Linked DNA regions of Collimonas fungivorans. The protein of the gene in region 1 interacts with the protein of each later gene in a pairwise test. Links are inferred from orthologs where the notes say so. Each region holds a gene or a part of one and is shown in the gene's direction. Other genes may lie near its edges.

What was found.
Region 2: the proteins of kdsB (region 1) and CFter6_RS08865 interact in binary tests that used the Escherichia coli proteins (3 or more experiments, as listed by UniProt). The link is inferred for Collimonas fungivorans from one-to-one orthologs.

What each region holds. Positions count from the first base shown.
Region 1 is NZ_CP013232.1:1,642,863-1,658,739, forward strand. What follows is about bases 7,801-10,746. They hold kdsB (3-deoxy-manno-octulosonate cytidylyltransferase), read left to right. Parts: upstream 7,801-8,856; coding sequence 8,857-9,636; downstream 9,637-10,746. Other genes in these bases: lpxK (tetraacyldisaccharide 4'-kinase), read left to right, coding at 7,801-8,660; CFter6_RS07110 (Trm112 family protein), read left to right, coding at 8,641-8,838; adk (adenylate kinase), read left to right, coding at 9,848-10,504; CFter6_RS07125 (sodium-translocating pyrophosphatase), read left to right, coding at 10,742-10,746. Outside these bases: CFter6_RS07065 (acetyl-CoA C-acetyltransferase), read right to left, coding at 1-768; CFter6_RS07070 (TetR/AcrR family transcriptional regulator), read left to right, coding at 958-1,581; sodB (superoxide dismutase [Fe]), read right to left, coding at 1,677-2,255; xseA (exodeoxyribonuclease VII large subunit), read right to left, coding at 2,428-3,789; CFter6_RS07085 (alpha/beta hydrolase), read right to left, coding at 4,317-5,264; CFter6_RS07090 (LysR family transcriptional regulator), read left to right, coding at 5,395-6,315; CFter6_RS07095 (MotA/TolQ/ExbB proton channel family protein), read left to right, coding at 6,588-7,193; CFter6_RS07100 (ExbD/TolR family protein), read left to right, coding at 7,190-7,621; more of lpxK, read left to right, coding at 7,608-7,800; more of CFter6_RS07125, read left to right, coding at 10,747-13,216; CFter6_RS07130 (patatin-like phospholipase family protein), read left to right, coding at 13,318-14,520; CFter6_RS07135 (ribonuclease), read left to right, coding at 14,633-15,079; CFter6_RS07140 (barstar family protein), read left to right, coding at 15,143-15,541; purN (phosphoribosylglycinamide formyltransferase), read left to right, coding at 15,601-15,877. UniProt on the Escherichia coli protein: Activates KDO (a required 8-carbon sugar) for incorporation into bacterial lipopolysaccharide in Gram-negative bacteria.
Region 2 is NZ_CP013232.1:2,065,930-2,068,898, reverse strand. The notes cover bases 187-2,959. They hold CFter6_RS08865 (TetR/AcrR family transcriptional regulator), read left to right. Parts: upstream 187-1,155; coding sequence 1,156-1,764; downstream 1,765-2,959. Other genes in these bases: CFter6_RS08860 (iron-containing alcohol dehydrogenase), read left to right, coding at 1,843-2,959; CFter6_RS08870 (LysR family transcriptional regulator), read right to left, coding at 187-922. Outside these bases: more of CFter6_RS08870, read right to left, coding at 1-186; more of CFter6_RS08860, read left to right, coding at 2,960-2,969. UniProt on the Escherichia coli protein: Involved in response to both electrophiles and reactive chlorine species (RCS). Represses the transcription of the nemRA-gloA operon by binding to the NemR box.

The sequences.
Region 1 (15,877 bases):
GGAAGAATTGCCGGCATGGTGCACATGGTTGATCTTTTCGACAGTGGTGTACTTGCGCAGTGCAGTGGCGTCGAAACCCATCTGGCCGATTTGTTCGAAGGCGGGTTTCAGCGCAGCCAGGTTTTCGATAGTGGTTTGCGCGCGGATGTATTCGTCATGGTCCAGCACCACCAGGCCATTCAGGTCCTTGACCGCGACCAGCGATTTGCCGAAGCGGCCTTCGGCGCGGGCGCGCGCAGCTTTCTGCTGCGATTGCAGGGCAAAATTGTCGACGTCGCTACGCGAGAAATTTTCCAGCGTCGCGATCAGGTCGGCGCCTATGCCTTGCGGCGCGAAGCCGGTGACCTGGTTGACCCGCGGATCCATGAACCAGGCGCCGCCGTCCGAACCCATGGCCCAGCGCGACATGCTCTCGACGCCGCCGGCCACTACCAGCTGCTCCTGGCCGGACATGACTTTCATCGCCGCCAGGTTGACCGATTCCAGGCCCGAGGCGCAAAAGCGCGATTGTGTCACGCCCGCCACCGACTGGTCCCAGCCGGCATACAGCACCGCGGTGCGGGCGATATCGGCGCCTTGCTCGCCGACCGGCGTCACGCAGCCGAGCACGACGTCGTCGACCTGCGAAGTATCGAGGCGGTTGCGCTGCTCCAGCGCCTGCAGCAGCTGGGCCAGCAGGCTGACCGGCGTTACCTGGTGCAGGCTGCCGTCTTTTTTGCCCTTGCCGCGCGGGGTCCGCACGGAATCGAAAATATAGGCTTCAGTCATAGCGTCTCCGGCTTGTATGTTCTAGTAATTAAAATTACACTTAGCTTGCTGCTGATTCATCCTGAATGCCCACTGTAGTTAAAGCAGTGGCCGGCGTCAATTGGTAAGCCACTCTAAATCCGAGCGGAAATTGATTGTCGTATTGGTAGTAATATTAATTACACATATGGTAAAACCATAACAAAATTTATGGCTTCGGAAAAACAGAAAATCATATTGGACCGCGCCTTGCTCAAGCCCTTGATCAGGCAGAGGATAGAAAACGCCGTGCTGGACCTGTTTTCAGAACGCGAATTCCATAGCGTCGCCTACGGTGAGATCGCCAGCGCCGCCAGCGTCTCCCTGCAAACCATCTATAAATACTACGGCAGCAAGGAAGCATTGTTGTTTGCCTGCCTGGAAACCTGGCTAGGCACGCTGGCTTCGCGCATGCTCGATCACCTGCAAGGCATCGAGAGCTGCCAGGACAAACTGCGCAAGGTGTTCTGGGTAGTGCTGGATTTTTTCGACCGCAACCCCAAGGTCAGCCAGCTCATCATGAGTTCGCTGCAGATCAGCGCATGGGGGCGCGACCGTACTTTCCGCCAGCCGGAAATGATGGAAGTGCTGATGAAGACCCTGACCGACGGCAGGGCGCAAGGCGTGCTGACCGATGAAGTGGATGAAAAAATCCTGCTGGACTATTTCATCGGCATCCTGGAAAGGCTGGTGCACATGCACACCATGCGCGGCGAAAAAGAGCCGCTGGCGTTGCAGGCGAATGCGCTGTTCAGGATGTTGTGGCGGGCGATCGCGAAGCCTGAGCAACTTTAGCCGATTTGGCTTGCAGATAAAAAAAATAGCGCCGGCGGTAAGCGGCGCTATTTTTGCAATGTCGATAAAGTGTTTATCGATATTTACGAATTTGCTTATGCGAAATTCTTCGAAGCAAATTCCCAGTTCGCCAATGCCCAGAATGCTTCCAGGTATTTTGGACGGGCGTTGCGGTAGTCGATGTAGTAAGCATGTTCCCAGACGTCGACAGTAATCAGCGGCTTGGCGTCGGTGGTCAGCGGAGTGGCTGCATTCGAAGTCGACACCAGGCCGAGCGAACCGTCAGCATTCTTCACCAGCCATGCCCAGCCGGAGCCGAAAGTGCCGACTGCGGTCTTGGTCAGTTCAGTCTTGAAATTGTCGAACGAACCCCATTTTGCATTGATCGCATCTGCCAATGCGCCGGTTGGTGCGCCGCCACCTTGTGGCGAAAGGCTGTGCCAGTAGAACGTATGGTTCCAGATCTGCGCCGCATTGTTGAAAATGCCGCCGGACGATTTCTTGACGATTTCTTCCAGGGTAGCGTTTTCGAATTCTGTGCCCGGAACCAGGTTGTTCAGGTTGGTCACATAAGTCTGGTGATGCTTACCATAGTGGAATTCCAAGGTTTCCTTGGAGATGTGCGGAGCCAGTGCGTCCAGATCGTACGGGAGAGGCGGGAGTGTGTGTGCCATGGTGCGTCCTTTCTATAGTTTTATTGGAATTACAAAGAAGCTGTTGCCTATACATCTAGTGCCGTGAACAGATTCTGGAGAGAGCTATTGTAAAGCGCTTAGCTATTCCATGCAGCATGCTTGCGCTTTTATTCGATCCGCTATGTGACTTGCATCACAAAAAAACATCCGTTCAATCCAGCGTCGCCTGCACGCTGTCTATGCCGACCTGGGCGCTGCCTTCGGCCAGCTGCACGGTGATCACGTGGCGCGGCTGCAGCGCCTGCGGCGTCCGGATCACATGGCCCTTGGCGTCCGAAACGATGGCGTAGCCGCGTTCCAGCGTGCGTTGCGGATTCAGCAGTTCCAGCTGCGCATTGAGCGCTGCCAATGCCTGGCGGCGATCGCGGTTTTGCGCCGCCAGCGCGCCGTTGAGGCGTCGGCCCTGTTCCAGCAGCGCGATGCGCGGTGCAATCGTGCTGGGCATTTGCGCGGCCCAGCGGGTGCGCAAGTTCAGCAGCGCGTGACGCGATTGCGTCAACGGAATACGGGTGGCGTGCAGCAGCCTGGTTTGCAGGCTTTGCAGCTTGACCCGCTCGTGGGCGATGGTGGTGGCCGGGCTGCTCAGGCGCCGGCTCAGCCAATCCAGGGTCTGGCTGGTTTCAGCCAGCCGCCGGCGCAGGGCGCGGGTCAGGTCGTCAGCATGCGTCTCTAGCGTCGCCAGCCATTCGGCGCGTGGCACTGTCGCCAGTTCGGCGGCGGCGGTCGGGGTGGCGGCGCGCAGGTCGGCGGCAAAATCGGCAATCGTGAAGTCGGTTTCATGGCCGACCCCGGAAATCACCGGCATGGGCGCGGCGACGATGGCGCGCGCTACCGCTTCGTCATTGAACGACCATAAATCTTCGATGCTGCCGCCGCCGCGGCACACCAGCAGCAGATCGCATTCGGCGCGCGCGGCAGCGGTATTGATGGCGCGCGCGATTTTCTCCGCCGCGCCGTCGCCCTGGACCGGGGTCGGATAAAGGATCACGCGCACATGCGGCGCACGCCGCGCCAGGGCGCTCAGGATATCGCGCAGCGCCGCCGCCTGCAGGCTGGTGACGATGCCTATGGTGCGGGCGAATGGCGGCAGCGGCCGTTTGCGGGCCGGATCGAACAAGCCTTCCGCATTGAGTTTTTCTTTCAGGCGCAAGAACGCTTCGTACAGGTTGCCGACGCCGGCGCGCCGGATCGCTTCGACGTTGAGCTGGTAGTCGCCGCGCGCAGCGTACAGCGTCACCAGCGCCCGCACTTCCACCTTGTCGCCGTCGCGCGGGGTGAAACCTGCATGCTGGGCGCGGCCCTTGAACATCACGCCGCGCACTTGCGCCGTATCGTCTTTCAAGGTGAAGTACCAGTGGCCGGAAGCGTAGCTTTTGAAATTCGATATCTCGCCTGCCACCCAGGCCAGCGGGAAGCTGCGTTCCAGCAAACGCGCCACGGCTTGATTCAAGGCGGAAACCGTCAGTACTGGCGGTCCGCTGGAACGGAGGTCGGTGTCGCTGGAGAAATTCATACGGGCTTTCCGGGGTTCTTTATTGGCGCGTGATTTGCTGGAGTTTGCCATTGTAAAGCACGGTCGCTGATCATCAATGGAAAAGCGAAACAAATCAAAGGCTTGCCCGGATTGCAGTGTGCTTGCGCACAAGCTTATCCACAAATTCTGTGGGTAACTGTGGATGAGCCGAGGCTTGTGGATATCCATGGGTGGGATCATGGCAAAGCGGCTACAAAAGATCCGTCGAAATCGTCATCGCCCTCCGTAAACCGCTGTTTGAGGTGCCTTTGCACCTGCCGCCAACAGTTGTGAAAAGGCGTTTCCAATCAAGGACTTCTCGTGAATCCAGTGCGCTTGTGCACAAAGTTATCCCCAAAAACTGTGGAGAACTTTGCTGGTGTGGCGTCCGACGATACTGCACGTTTTTCATGCAGCGCCAAAAAAACCTTTCAAATCATCGGCTTAAGTTTCGAGTTAAGTACTTGTCCACAATCTTGTTCACATAATATGTGTGGAACTCTGCATTGAAGGCGCCGGGTCCGGTGTCAGGCTTTTTTTATCCAGCCGTTATGTGCAGTCCAGGATTCGAACAAGCCGGGCCAGGCACGCGGCTGGCTATCCGGTTTCCCCAGCCCCCAGCCATGTCCGCCATCCTGGAACACATGCATTTCCGCCGGGATCTGCGCGGCCTTGAGCGCATTGAACATCAGCAGGCTGTTCTGGATCGGCGCAATCGGATCGTCCGCAGCCTGCGCCAGGAAGGTCGGCGGCATGCCGCTGGTAACGTGCCGTTCCACCGAGAATTCTTCGCTGGCTGCAAGATCCGGGTTTTTGCCGATGATTTCACGGCGCGAACGCGTGTTGTCGTAGGGTGGCATGAAGGTGAGCACAGGATAGATCAATCCGGCGAAATCGGGGCGCGCGGAAAATTGATCGGCCGCATCGATGGCCTGGTAGCGCCGGGCATCCGGTTCTGCCGCCGTGGTTCCCGCCAGATGGCCGCCGGCGGAAAAGCCGAGTATCCCGATGCGGTTGGTCGCCAGTTCATATTTCGGCGCCAGTGCCCGGATCAGGCGCATGGCGCGCTGGCCATCCTGGAACGGCGCAATGTTTGACCAGCCTTCGCCGGGCAAACGATAGACCAGTTCGAATACGGTGACGCCAAGCGATTGCAGCCACTGGGCTGCCGGGATGCTTTCGCTTCCTCGTTCGATATGCCCATAACCGCCGCCGGCAATCACCAGTACAGCGCTGCCGTCAGGCCGTTCGGGACGATAGACCACCAGGCGCGGACGGGAGATGTTGGTGACCGAGCCTTTGGCATTGGTCCGTTCCGGTCCGTCGGGGCCATTGCCTCCAGGCGGTTTGGACCAGAGCGGGATCTCATGTTGTTCCGCGGATGAGGATGCGGCGTAAAGCACGCGCGGGGCGATCAGCGCCGATGCTCCCAGCACGCCCATTCCTAACAAGGTCCGCCGTTTTATGTTGTCCATGTCAAAGTCCCGTTGAAATTGCCGATGTGATTACGCCACTGATAATAAGAGGGCGGCAGGTCAATGTAAAATATAATAAAAACGGCATCTCCATACTTTATATGTATCGCTGTAGTGCATTGAGGGCATCATGGAATTGAGGCATTTGCGTTATTTTGTGATTGTTGCCGAGGAGGGGAATTTCACGCGTGCGGCGAAACGGTTGAACATGCAGCAGCCCCCGCTCAGCCAGCAGATCCGCATGCTGGAGACCGAATTGGGATTTGCGCTGTTCCACCGGCATCCGAAAGGCGTCGACCTCAGCATCGGCGGCGAGGTGTTTTTGCACGAGGCGAAGGCTATCCTGGCAAATGTCGCCCAGGGCGCGCAGCGTGCGGTGCGTGCGGCAAGCGGGATCGAAGGCATCATTTCGGTAGGGTTCACCAGCTCGGCTGCGGCGCATCCCTTGATCCCAGAGATCCTGCGGGCGCACCGCGCGGCAAAGCCCGGCGTCGCCGTCAAATTCAGCGAAGGCAATGCGGCGGAACTGACCAGCGCGATCGCCTCGGGAAAGCTTGACCTCGGCTTCCTGCGCATGCCGGTCAGCCGTCCTCCCGGTTTGGCGTTCCACCGTCTGCTTGACGAAGAAATGCTGCTGGTCCTGCCCGTCGGACATGCGCTTTTGCAAAAGCGGCCAAAAAAGGGCATGCCGGCAATTTCCCTGAAGTCATTGCGCGACGAACAGTTCATCATGGTCCGCAACCCGGGAGCTACCGGCATGTATTCCAATTTTATCGATGCCTGCGTGCGCGCCGGATTCTCGCCCAAGATCGCTGTCGAAGTCGACCGCATGCTGACCAATATCTGCCTGGTTGCCTCAGGTGTTGGTATTTCCGTTGTGCCGGCATCCATGAATGGCTTCCACACCGACCAGGTGGCGTATTGCCGCCTGCTTGAAAGCGGCGGCGGATTCAGCGCGCCGTTGACCTTGGTGTGCCGGCAGACGGACACGCTGCCGGCCGTGCAACATTTTCTTGCGGAGGCCGGCCGTTTCGCCAAGGCGGATGGATAAAATTTGCACGTTTTTCAAGCAGCGCAAAAAAATCCTTTGAAATCATGGACTTCGCATCCGAGTCCGGCACTTGTCCACAATCTTGTTCACATAAAATGTGTGGAACTTGCAGTGTCGCTTAGCCGCGGTCAAATTAAGCGTAAAAATTTCCGTCCCGCAACGCTTGTCGCCCTTGCTCACAAGCCTTCAACAAGTTACATTCTGCATCCATGCTGATGAACCCCTCATCCGCATTTGCCGATATTGAATGCGATTTCACCAAGGAGTTTCTTTTGTTTGCCATTATTCAAGCTGCGGGCTGGCCGATCTGGCTGTTGCTGATTGCCTCCATCATTGCCACCGCATTGATTATCGAACGTCTGGTTTACCTGCGCCGGCCGCGCATCCTGCCGCCGCAGCTGCTGCAGGAAGTGATACGGGTTTATCACAACGGCAAGGTCAATAAGGAAGTCCTGACCAACCTGGAAACCAATTCGCCGCTGGGCCGGGTGCTGGCTGCCGGCCTGCGCAACGTCGATGCGCCGCGCGACCTGATGAAAGAGTCGATCGAAGAAGCTGGCCAGGCTACCGCCCATGAACTGGAGCGGTTCCTGACTACGCTCGGCACGATTGCCTCGCTGGCGCCGCTGATGGGCTTGTTCGGCACCGTGGTCGGCATGATTGAAATCTTTGGCGCGACCAACGGCGCCGGCGCCGACCCTGCGCAGCTGGGCCACGGCATTTCGGTAGCCTTGTACAACACCGGCTTCGGCCTGGCGATCGCCATGCCGGCGCTGATTTTCTACCGCCATTTCCGCGCGCTGGTCGATGGCTTCGTGGTTGACATGGAGCAGCAGGCTGTAAAATTTGTCGATACCGTTCACGGCGCACGCAAATGAACTTCCGCAAAGGCAAGGGTCGCGACGACCCGGAAATCAACCTGATTCCGTTTATCGACGTCTTGCTGGTAATCGTCATTTTCCTGATGGTGACCACCAGCTACAGCAAATTCACCGCGCTGCAAATCACCTTGCCGACGGCTGACGCCGACAAGGCAGTGGTGCAGCCGCAGGAGATCAACGTCGCTGTCAGTCCGCAAGGGCAGTACGCGGTCAACAATGTCCAGGTATCGTCCAAGGATGCGGCATCGCTGGCGCTCGACCTGAAGAATGCGGTGCAGGCCGACGGCGCCAAGGGCGACCCTGTGGTGATCATCAACGCCGATGCCATGGCTACTCACCAGACCGTGATCAATGTACTGGAAGCGGCGCGCCTGGCTGGTTTCGACAAGATCACGTTTGCTGCCCAGACTAGTGGCCACAAATAAATCTTCGCTGGAATCGGTCCTGAGCGCTGCCTGGCAGCGGCGCGGTTTGCTGGCATGTCTGCTATGGCCGCTGTCGCTGTTGTTCGGGCTGGTGGCGGCACTGCGCCGCCGTCTGTACGCGGCCGGCTGGCAGGCCAGCACGCGCCTGCCGGTGCCGGTGATCGTGGTCGGCAACATCTTTGTCGGCGGCACCGGCAAGACGCCGCTGACGATCTGGCTGGTGCAGGCGCTGCGCCAGGCCGGTTACGTGCCGGGCGTGATCTCGCGCGGTTATGCCGCGCAGTCCGGCGACGGCCAGCCAGCCGTGCAACATGTAAATGCGGCATCGCTGGCGGCCGAAGCAGGCGACGAGCCTTTGCTGATCGCCGCCCGCGCGCAATGTCCAGTGGTAGTGGGCCGCAACCGGGTGGCTGCCGCCGAAGCGCTGCTGCAGGCGCACCCCGAAGTCAACCTGATCCTGTCGGACGACGGTCTGCAGCACTACCGTTTGCAGCGCGACATCGAAATCGTGCTGTTCGACGCACGCGGCGCCGGCAACGGCTGGCTGCTGCCGGCCGGGCCGCTGCGCGAACCGGCCAGCCGCCGCCGCGACTTTACCGTGGTGAATGCGGCAACCATGCCGGCTGCCATGCCGGCCTCGGCGATCCGCATGCAGCTGGTGGGTGAGCAGGCCGAGCAGCTGGGCGACCCGAGCCGGACCAGGCCGCTGGCCAGCCTGCAAGACCCGGGCTTGCGGCTTGCCGCCGCCGCCGGCATCGGCAATCCGCAGCGGTTTTTTTCGATGCTGACGGCGGCCGGATTGCGCTTCGAAGCGCTGGCTTTGCCTGATCATCATGATTTTTCCGACAACCCGTTTGCAGCACTCCAGGCCGAGATCATCCTGATAACTGAAAAGGATGCAGTAAAATGTCGGCAAATAGACAGCATCAGGAACGATCCGCGCATCTGGGTGGTTCCGGTGACGGCGCAGATCGACGCCGTGTTGTCTCGTCAAATACATCAAATTCTGGAGAAGCTCCGTGGACACCCGACTGCTTGACATCCTCGTTTGCCCGATCTGCAAAGGTCCGCTGCATTACGACAAAAAAGCCCAGGAACTGATTTGCTCTGCCGACAAGCTGGCTTACCCGGTGCGCGACGGCATCCCTATCATGTGGGCCGACCAGGCGCGCGACCTGAGCAGCCCGGCCGCGCCGGCTGCAACTCCTGCGGCGTAGGCGGCGTTTATCGTGAGCGTGAGCGTGAGCAAGCCTTTCACCGTCATCATCCCGGCGCGGCTGGCGTCTACCCGGCTGCCTAACAAGCCGCTGGCCGATATCGGCGGCAAGCCGATGATCGTGCGCACCGCCGAGCGTGCTGCACTGTCCGGTGCGGCGCAGGTCATCGTGGCGACCGATCATGCGGATATTCTGGCGGCCTGCGCCCGGCACGGCATCGCCGCGCGCCTGACGCGCGCCGACCATCCGTCCGGCACCGACCGCATTGCCGAAGTGGCGGCGGCGCTGGGCCTGGCGACGGACGCCGTGGTGGTGAACGTGCAGGGCGACGAACCGATGATCGAGCCTGAGCTGATCGCCGCTACCGCGGCGCAGATCAGCGGCGAGGTGCCGATGGCAACCGCGGCGCACGCGATCGACTCGGCGGCCGATGCCTTCAATCCGAATGTGGTCAAGGTGGTCCTGAACCAGGCCGGGCGCGCGCTGTATTTTTCGCGGGCGACGATTCCGTGGCACCGCGACGGCTTTGCGCCGCCGTTTGCACCGCCGCGCCAGGATTTGCCGGCGGCCTATGTGCCGTTGCGCCATATCGGCCTGTACGCGTACAGCAATGGTTTTTTGCAAACCTACCCGACGCTGGCGGTGTCGCCGCTGGAACAGATCGAGGCGCTGGAGCAGCTGCGGGTGCTGTGGCACGGTTACCCGATTGCGGTGCATATTGCGCCGGCGGCGCCGGCAGTGGGCGTGGATACGCCGGAAGACCTGGAGCGGGTAAGACGTTTTTTCAGCGCTCTATAAAGAGCGAAAGTGTCGCGCAAGTGCTTGGAAATTATCGTTGAACCAACAGAAATAGTGCCGCGGACTGGCTGTTTGGTAAAATTGTATGGTAAGTTTCATGCAAAGATAGCGTGATGTAAATAAAGCATATCGGAGACGTCGCAGCAAATCCAGCAACCTTTGGGTGCGCCGTCGCCACAATCAATTCACAAACTCACCTTAGGACTTTAACATGCGCCTCATCCTTTTAGGAGCGCCTGGTGCCGGTAAAGGCACGCAAGCGACTTTCATTAAAGAGAAATTCAACATTCCGCAGATTTCCACCGGCGACATGTTGCGCGCAGCAGTCAAGGCCGGCACTCCGCTCGGTATCGAAGCGAAGAAGGTGATGGACGCAGGCGGCCTGGTCTCCGACGACATCATCATCGGCCTGGTCAAGGACCGGCTGAAGCAGTCGGATTGCGCCAACGGCTACCTGTTCGACGGTTTCCCGCGCACCATTCCGCAGGCCGACGCCATGAAGGACGCCGGCGTGAAGATCGACTATGTGCTGGAAATCGACGTTCCCGACAGCGCCATCATCGAACGCATGAGCGGCCGCCGCGTGCATCTGTCGTCCGGCCGCACCTACCATGCCAAGTTCAATCCGCCCAAGGTGGCAGGCAAGGACGACATCACCGGAGAAGACCTGATCCAGCGCGACGACGACAAGGAAGAAACCGTCAAGAAGCGGCTGTCGGTGTATCACGAACAGACCGAGGTGCTGGTCAATTACTACGGCGACTGGGCCAAGGCCGGCCTGCCGGGTGCTCCCAAATACCGCAAGATCGCCGGCGTCGGTCCGGTTGAGCAAATACGCGACAGCGCGTTTGCTGCGTTGGAAGCATAAAGAAAAGCGGACTTCGGTCCGCTTTTTCTTTTGATCAACAAAATAATTTAGAATTCATCAGGGATCTATCAGCCGCAAACCAGCCCAGGCGCCTCTCCGAAAATAAAAGGGCAGCGAAAAGAAATGCATTACGCAGTATTGGCCGGCAGCCACCCATTTGGGAAACATGGCCGCAGGTGAAATGGTGTAGTTGTCTTACTTTGTCGTGAAGCCGTAACAAAAACTGGAGGAGTCAACATGGCATTAAGTCTATGGTTTGCCGTCGCTTGCGGCATCATTGCCGTCATCTATGGGCTAGTCTCGCGCAGCTGGATATTGAAGCAGGATCCTGGAAACGCACGCATGCAGGAAATCGCCGCCGCAATCCAGCAGGGAGCGGCGGCCTACCTGGCGCGCCAGTACCGCACCATCGCCATCGTCGGCGTGGTGCTGTTCATCATTATCGCGATACTGCCTGGGCTGGGCCTGGTGACAGCAGCCGGTTTCCTGGTCGGCGCGGTGCTGTCGGGAGCGTGCGGCTTCATAGGCATGAATGTCTCGGTGCGCGCCAACGTGCGCACGGCGCAGGCTGCGACCAAGGGCATGGGGCCGGCGCTCGACGTTGCTTTCCGCGGCGGCGCCATTACCGGCATGCTGGTGGTCGGGCTGGGGCTGCTCGGCGTGACTCTATTCTTCCTGTGGCTCCTGGCGTTCGCCGGGCCTTCCGGACTCTCTCTGCATGACATCATCCGGCCCTTGATCGGACTGGCGTTCGGCGCCTCCCTGATTTCGATTTTCGCGCGTCTCGGCGGCGGCATTTTCACCAAGGGCGCCGACGTCGGCGCCGACCTGGTGGGCAAGGTGGAAGCCGGCATCCCGGAGGACGATCCGCGCAATCCGGCGGTGATCGCCGATAACGTCGGCGACAATGTCGGCGACTGCGCCGGCATGGCGGCCGACCTGTTCGAAACCTATGTGGTGACGTTGATCGCCACCATGCTGCTGGGTTCCTTGCTGATCCACGGCGCCGAGCTGCAGGCGGTGCTGTATCCGCTGGCCCTGGGCGGCGTGTCTATCCTGGCTTCCATCGTCGGCTGTTCCATGGTCAAGGCCAAGCCGGGCAAGAAAATCATGTCGGCCTTGTACACCGGCTTGTGGTGGGCGGCGATCCTGAGCCTGATCGGCTTTGTCGTGGTGACCTGGCTGATCCTGCCTGAACCGATGCGGGTGCCGATGATGGGTTCGGCCGTGATCGGCATCGTGCTGACCGGCCTGATGGTCTACATCACCGAGTATTACACCGGCACCGATTTCAAGCCGGTGCGGCATATTGCGCAAGCTTCCACTACCGGCCACGGCACCAACATCATCGCCGGCCTCGGCGTTTCGATGAAGTCGACCGCGTATCCGGTGCTGGCGGTATGCGTCGCCATCCTCGCCTCTTACTGGCTGGGCGGCTTGTACGGCATTGCGATTGCGGCTACCGCCATGCTGTCGATGGCCGGCATCATTGTCGCGCTGGACGCCTATGGTCCGATCACCGACAACGCCGGCGGCATCGCCGAGATGTCGGGCCTGCCTGATTCGGTGCGAGCGATCACCGATCCGCTGGATGCGGTCGGCAACACCACCAAGGCAGTCACCAAGGGTTACGCCATCGGTTCGGCCGGCCTGGCGGCGCTGGTGCTGTTCGCCGACTACACCCATGCTCTCGATTCGGTCGGCAAAAGCACGGTGTTCGATTTGTCGAACCCGCTGGTGATCGTCGGCCTGTTCATCGGCGGCCTGATTCCCTACCTGTTCGGCGCGATGGCGATGGAAGCAGTCGGCCGCGCTGCCGGTGCGGTAGTGGTCGAAGTACGCCGTCAGTTCCGCGACATCAAAGGCATCATGGATGGCACCGGCAAGCCGGAGTACGACAAGGCGGTCGACATGCTGACTTCATCGGCCATCAAGGAAATGATCGTGCCGTCGCTGCTGCCGGTGGTGGTGCCGATCGTGGTCGGCCTGCTGCTTGGACCGGCGGCCTTGGGCGGCTTGTTGATGGGGACCATCGTGACCGGTTTGTTCGTGGCGATTTCGATGACCACCGGCGGCGGCGCCTGGGACAACGCCAAGAAATATATTGAAGACGGCAACCATGGCGGCAAGGGTTCGGAAGCGCACAAGGCGGCGGTGACCGGCGACACCGTCGGCGACCCCTACAAGGATACCGCGGGGCCGGCTGTCAATCCGCTGATCAAGATCATCAATATCGTGGCTTTGCTGCTGGTGCCCTTGCTGCCGGCTTCCGGCATGCAGCAGGCGGCGGCAGGCCGCGAGGTGGTGCTGGTGCCTGTGCCGGTGACTGCCACGGCGACCGAGATCGTGGTCAACAACGGCGCTGCCGCAACCACTGCGCCGGCAGCAGCTCCGGCGTCTTCGCCCGCGACTGTCATCTATTTTGAATCCGGCAAGGCCGATGCGCCAGGCGATACCGCTGAAAAACTGGCGGCCGTGGTCGACGCGGCGAAAGCCAAGGCCGGCTCCAAGATCGTGATCAGCGGTTTCCACGACACCACCGGCGATCCGGCCAAGAATGAGGAAATTTCCAAGGAACGCGCCAAGAGCGTGAAAGCGATCCTGCTGATCGCCGGGGTGGCGGAAGACGCCATCGTGTTGGAAAAACCCCAGGTGACGACCGGCAGCGGCGACAACGCCCAGGCGCGGCGGGTCGAAGTCAGCGTCCACTAGCCGTTTGGCGAAGAGCGAGGGAGCGGCAGGCGCGGCCTGCCGCTCCCTTTTTTTCAGCAGCGTTCTACACGAATTTCCTCTCCCTGTTACTCTTTATATCCATGGAGACAAAACACAAAACAGGCCTCATCCTGACCGGCGGCGGCGCCCGTGCGGCTTACCAGGTCGGCGTGATGGATGCGGTGGCGTCGATCTTGCGCGAGCATGGCTGGGCGCCGGAACAGAATCCCTTCGCCATCATTTGCGGCACCTCTGCCGGCGCCATCAACGCTACGGCGCTGGCGTGCCGGGTCGAGAACTTCGGCCAGGGCGTGCAAAAACTGATGGATGTCTGGGAGCACTTCACCGTAGAGCAGGTGTATCGCGCCGATTCGCTCGGCGTGCTGCGTTCGGGCGCGCGCTGGCTGTCGCTGCTGTCGTTCGGCTGGCTGCTGCGCAAATGGCATGCGCATCCGCCCAATTCGCTGCTCGACAATACGCCGCTGATTACCTTGCTGCACCGGCTGCTGGACCTGGAGCGACTGGATGCGGCCCTGGTCAACGGCAGCCTCGAGGCGCTGGCGATCACCGCTTCCTCATACAGCGGCGGCCAGCACATCACGTTTTACCAGAGCGCCATCGAAATCCAGGGCTGGACCCGCAGCCAGCGGCGCGCGGTCAGGGACCAGATCAATGTCGGCCATTTGCTGGCGTCGTCGGCGATTCCTTTCATCTTCCCGGCGATCCCGATCTACTGCGACGGCCGCCGCGAATATTTCGGCGACGGCTCGATGCGGCAATTGGCGCCGATTTCTCCGGCGATCCACCTGGGCGCCAGCAAAGTGCTGGTGGTGGGAGCGGGGCGCCGCCAGGAAGCGCCGACCGATGCCCCGGTGTTTGCCCGTTATCCCAGCCTGGCGCAGATCGCCAGCCATGCCTTGTCCAGCATTTTCCTGGACGGGCTGGCGGTGGATATCGAACGGCTGGAACGCATCAACCATACGCTTTCTTTCCTGACCGAAGAACAGCGCCAGCGCACGCCGCTGAAACCGGTGGAAATGCTGATCATTTCGCCGTCGGAACAAATCGACGATATTGCTACCAAGCACTTCGGCAGCTTACCGATGCCGATCCGCACTTTGCTCGGCGGCCTTGGCGCCAAGGATGCGCGCGGCGGCGGCCTCGCATCTTACCTGCTGTTCGAGTCGGGTTATACCCGCGAGCTGATACGCATGGGCCAGAAAGATACGCTGGCGCGCCGGGACGAAGTAGCTGCTTTCTTCGGCCCCAGCCCGGACGCGCAGCAAAAAACTGCGAACTTGTGATTGGTAAATATTGTCAAATATTGCAACACTTGCTGCCAGGGCAAGGATACGGGTTGATTCGTTTTCATCAACACGTTACCCTACGGTATCAGAACCATAAAATATTAAATTTATGAAAAGCCACGCAACCCGGCGCCATTTCCCTGGTCTAAGTTCCGATTTCGCGGCTGATACCGTTGTTGCAACCGCTGTTGCAATCGCACGCAACGGAGTCTTGCTGCTGCTCGGTTTGTTGTTGTCTTTTCAAGTATTTGCTAGGGAATCCCTGTCGCAGGATGTGGTTCCGTTGGCCCAGTTGCCGCAGGAAGCGCAGGCGACGCTGGTATTGATCAAGCAAGGCGGGCCGTTCCCGTATGCCAAGGATGGCGTGGTATTCGGCAATTATGAAGGGATGCTGCCCAGGCAGCGGCGCGGGTATTACCATGAATTCACGGTGAAAACCCCGCGCGCGCGCAACCGCGGCGCACGCCGGATCATCGCTGGCGGCAATCCGCAGACTTCGGGTGAGTATTACTACACTGATAATCATTATCAAACATTCAGGCGCATCCAGGAGTGACCGAGAAGAGTGAATGAGATACAACAACAGCAATCCATCATCATTGCTCTAGCTGAGGGAAAAATGAGTTTGTTTAAAACCGTACCGCCAAATGTAGTGCAGTCCATCCGCGCCTTCCGTGTGACCGACCTGCAGGCGGAAGCCAACCGCCTGGGGCAGCATTTCCTGTATGCCTATTGCGCGGAAGCAACGACTAAACAGCAAGTACTGGCGAATATTGCCCACGCCTTTCATTTTCCCAAGCATTTCGGCAAGAATTTCGACGCCCTGGCCGATTGCCTGACCGACCTGGCCCACAAATCCGGCCCGCAGCCGGGGTTTATTGTGGTGATCGAACAACTGCCGAATACCCCCAAGTTTGACAAGGAAGCACGGGAAACCCTGCTTGACGTATTCCGCGACAGCGCCGATTTCTGGGCCGACAAGAAAGTAGCTTTCCGCGTTTTTTATTCATTCCAGTAACAATGTCTTAATCAAAATTACCGCTGTTTTTAATCAAAAACGGCATTGCAACGGGTACAATGCGCGCCATGAGAAGCATTGTTATCCTGATTTCCGGGCGTGGCAGCAACATGCAAGCCATCGTCCGCGCCGCTCAAACCGAACAATGGCCTGCCAGAATCGCCGCGATTGTCAGCAACCGGGCCGATGCCGAGGGTTTGAAATTTGCTGCTGCCCAAGGCATTCCAACGGCAGTGGTAGCGAATAAAGACTATCCTGACCGTGAACAGTTCGACGCCGCCTTACGCGTAGTGATCGATGGATTTGCGCCCGACTTGGTGGTGCTGGCAGGTTTCA
Region 2 (2,969 bases), 420 kb from region 1 along the record:
TGCCGAGGTCGGCCGACACCTCGGCAATCAGGCGCCGCAGCCACACCACGTCCGGCGCCACATGCGAGCGCGCATGCCACAGCATGTAGAAACGCATCTTCGGCATGTCGAACGGCAGCGTAAACATGCCTATCGGCCAGTCTTCTATGATGTGTTCGGCAAACTGGCGGCCGGTGGTGAAAATCAGGTCCGATTTTGCCAGCACATGCGGCACCAGCGCGAAATACGGAATCGTTACCTGCACGTTGCGCTTCAGGCCTTGCTCGGCCAAGGCGACGTCGATGCCGCTGCGATGCCCTTCAATATAAGGCGTCGGCGCCAGGTGCGGCATTTCGAGATAGTACTTGAGGGTCAAGCCCTTCTTCGCCACCGGGTGGTCGCGATGCATCATGCACACCACATCGTCATCGAACAGTTGCGCCAGGTGCAAATGCTCCGGCGGATCTGGCCAGTTGCCGATCACCAGGTCGAAGCGGCCGTTTTCCAGCGCACTGGCGTAGTCCAGGTTGGCGTCCAGCGCGTGCACCATCAGGCTGGCGCCAGGGGCGCGCCGCCGCAGCTGCTCGATGATGGAGGGAATCAGCAGCATGTTCAGGTAATCCGGCGTGGCGATATGAAATACCCGCGCCGTGCTGTCGGCCTCAAACGCCGCTACCGGCGCCGCGATTTTTTCTATCACTTCCAGGCCCTGCTTCGCCAGCGCCAGCAACTCCTGGCCGCGTTCGGTAGGCACCATGCCGGTCTTGCCGCGCACCAGGATGGCGTCGCCGGTCAGCTCGCGCAGGCGCTTGAGCGTATTGCTGATGGTCGGCTGCGATTGTCCCAGCTTGATGGCGGTGCGCGATACGCTTTTTTCCACCAGCAAGGTGTGCAAAACGCGCAGCAGATAGGTATCGAGGTGATGGTTGGTACGCGATGTCATGGGCGGCGCTAGAATTAGTATAGGAGTGCGAACGTTTAGACAAAAATGCGCAAGAAAATTGCACAATAAACCCCACTAGCATAACGGATATGCATAAGCATGGGTAGCCATCGCCTGAGCACGACAGGCGCTACCTCAGGTATCGAATCGTATCAAGTTTTCCATAGGGAAATTACGGTAAAAACAGCCATCGTTAGACGACCGGTCTAATTTTGAATTAGAATAGCTGAATCATGAGAGAAAAATACGACACCACCAAGCGCCACATCCTGGACGCCGGACAAAAGATCATCGCCGTCAAAGGCTTTTCCGGCGTCGGCCTCAGCGAAATCCTGAGCGCCGCGGCGATACCTAAGGGTTCCTTCTACCACTACTTCGGATCGAAGGAACAATACGGCCGAGCCCTGATGGAGCAGTACGTCGACAACTACCTGCAGGCGATGGATGAAGTCTTGCAGATTACGGTGCAACCGGCGCAGGAACCGGCCCGCGAACGGTTGCTGCGTTACTGGGGCCACTGGCTCGACACCCAGTCCGGTGCGGAAGCCATGGACAAATGCCTGGTGGTCAAGCTCAGCGCCGAAGTCTCCGACCTGTCGGATGACATGCGCCTGGCCTTGTGCGAAGGCACGACGCAGGTAATGGCGCGCCTGGCCGATTGCATCGCAGAAGGCATCGCGGACGGCTCGCTGCGGATCGAACTGGAACCGCAGAAAACCGCGCAGATGCTTTACCAGCTGTGGCTGGGCGCCAGCCTGCTGGCAAAACTCCAGCGCGATCGCAGCGCACTCGAAAGCGCCATGGACGTCACCCTCAACATCCTGGCGCCGCCCCCAAACTAAAGCACAACTGAAGCACAACACAGTTCGCACATTTTTTACCACTCCGCCGACGAGCGGATCACTTCCCAAGGAAACCCCATGCTGAATTTTGAATTCTACAATCCCACCAAGATCGTCTTCGGACGCGACACCATCGCCAAACTGGCCGACCTGGTTCCCCATGATGCCCGCGTGCTGATCCTGTACGGCGGCGCCAGCGCCCAGAAAACCGGCACCCTGGACGAAGTCAAGGCAGCGCTAGGCAAACGTGAAATCCACGAGTTCGCCGGCATCGAACCCAACCCAAGTTACGAAACGCTGATGCAGGCAGTCGAGCAAGTCCGCGCGCAAAAGATCGATTTCCTGCTGGCGGTAGGCGGCGGCTCGGTCATCGACGGCGCCAAGTTCGTCGCCGCGGCGGCGAATTTTGAAGGCGAAGCCTGGGATATCGCCGTCAAGCGCGGTACCAACATTACCAGCGCCCTGCCCTTCGGCAGTGTGCTGACCTTGCCGGCGACCGGCTCGGAAATGAACAACGGCGGCGTCGTCACCCGCAAATCGATACAAGCCAAGCTGGCCTTCCACAGCCCGCTGGTGTTCCCGCAATTCTCCATCCTCGATCCGATCAAGACCTTCACCTTGCCGCCGCGGCAGATTGCCAACGGCGTGGTCGACGCTTTCGTACACACCGTTGAGCAGTACCTGACTTACCCGGTGCAAGGCCAGGTGCAGGACCGTTTCGCCGAAGGCTTGCTGCTGAGCCTGATCGAAACCGGACCAAAAGTGCTGGCCGAACCCAACGACTACGACGCCCGCGCCAACCTGATGTGGGTAGCCACCTTGGCGCTCAACGGCCTGATCGGCGCCGGCGTGCCGCAGGACTGGGCCACCCATATGCTGGGCCATGAATTGACCGCCCAATACGATATCGACCATGCGCGCACGCTGGCGATCGTACTGCCGTCGTTGCTGTCGGTGCGCCGCAACAGCAAGCGCGCCAAGCTGCTGCAGTATGCCGAGCGCGTCTGGCAGATCACCGAAGGCAGCGAAGATGCGCGCATCGACCTGGCAATCCAGCGCACCCGCGACTTCTTCGAAAGCCTGGGCATCAAGACCCGCCTGGCGGATTATGAACTGGGCCAGGACGCGGTCGAAACCGTGCTCGGGCAGCTGGACAAGCATGGCATGACGGCGTTGGGCGAACATCAGGACCATACCCTGGCTGT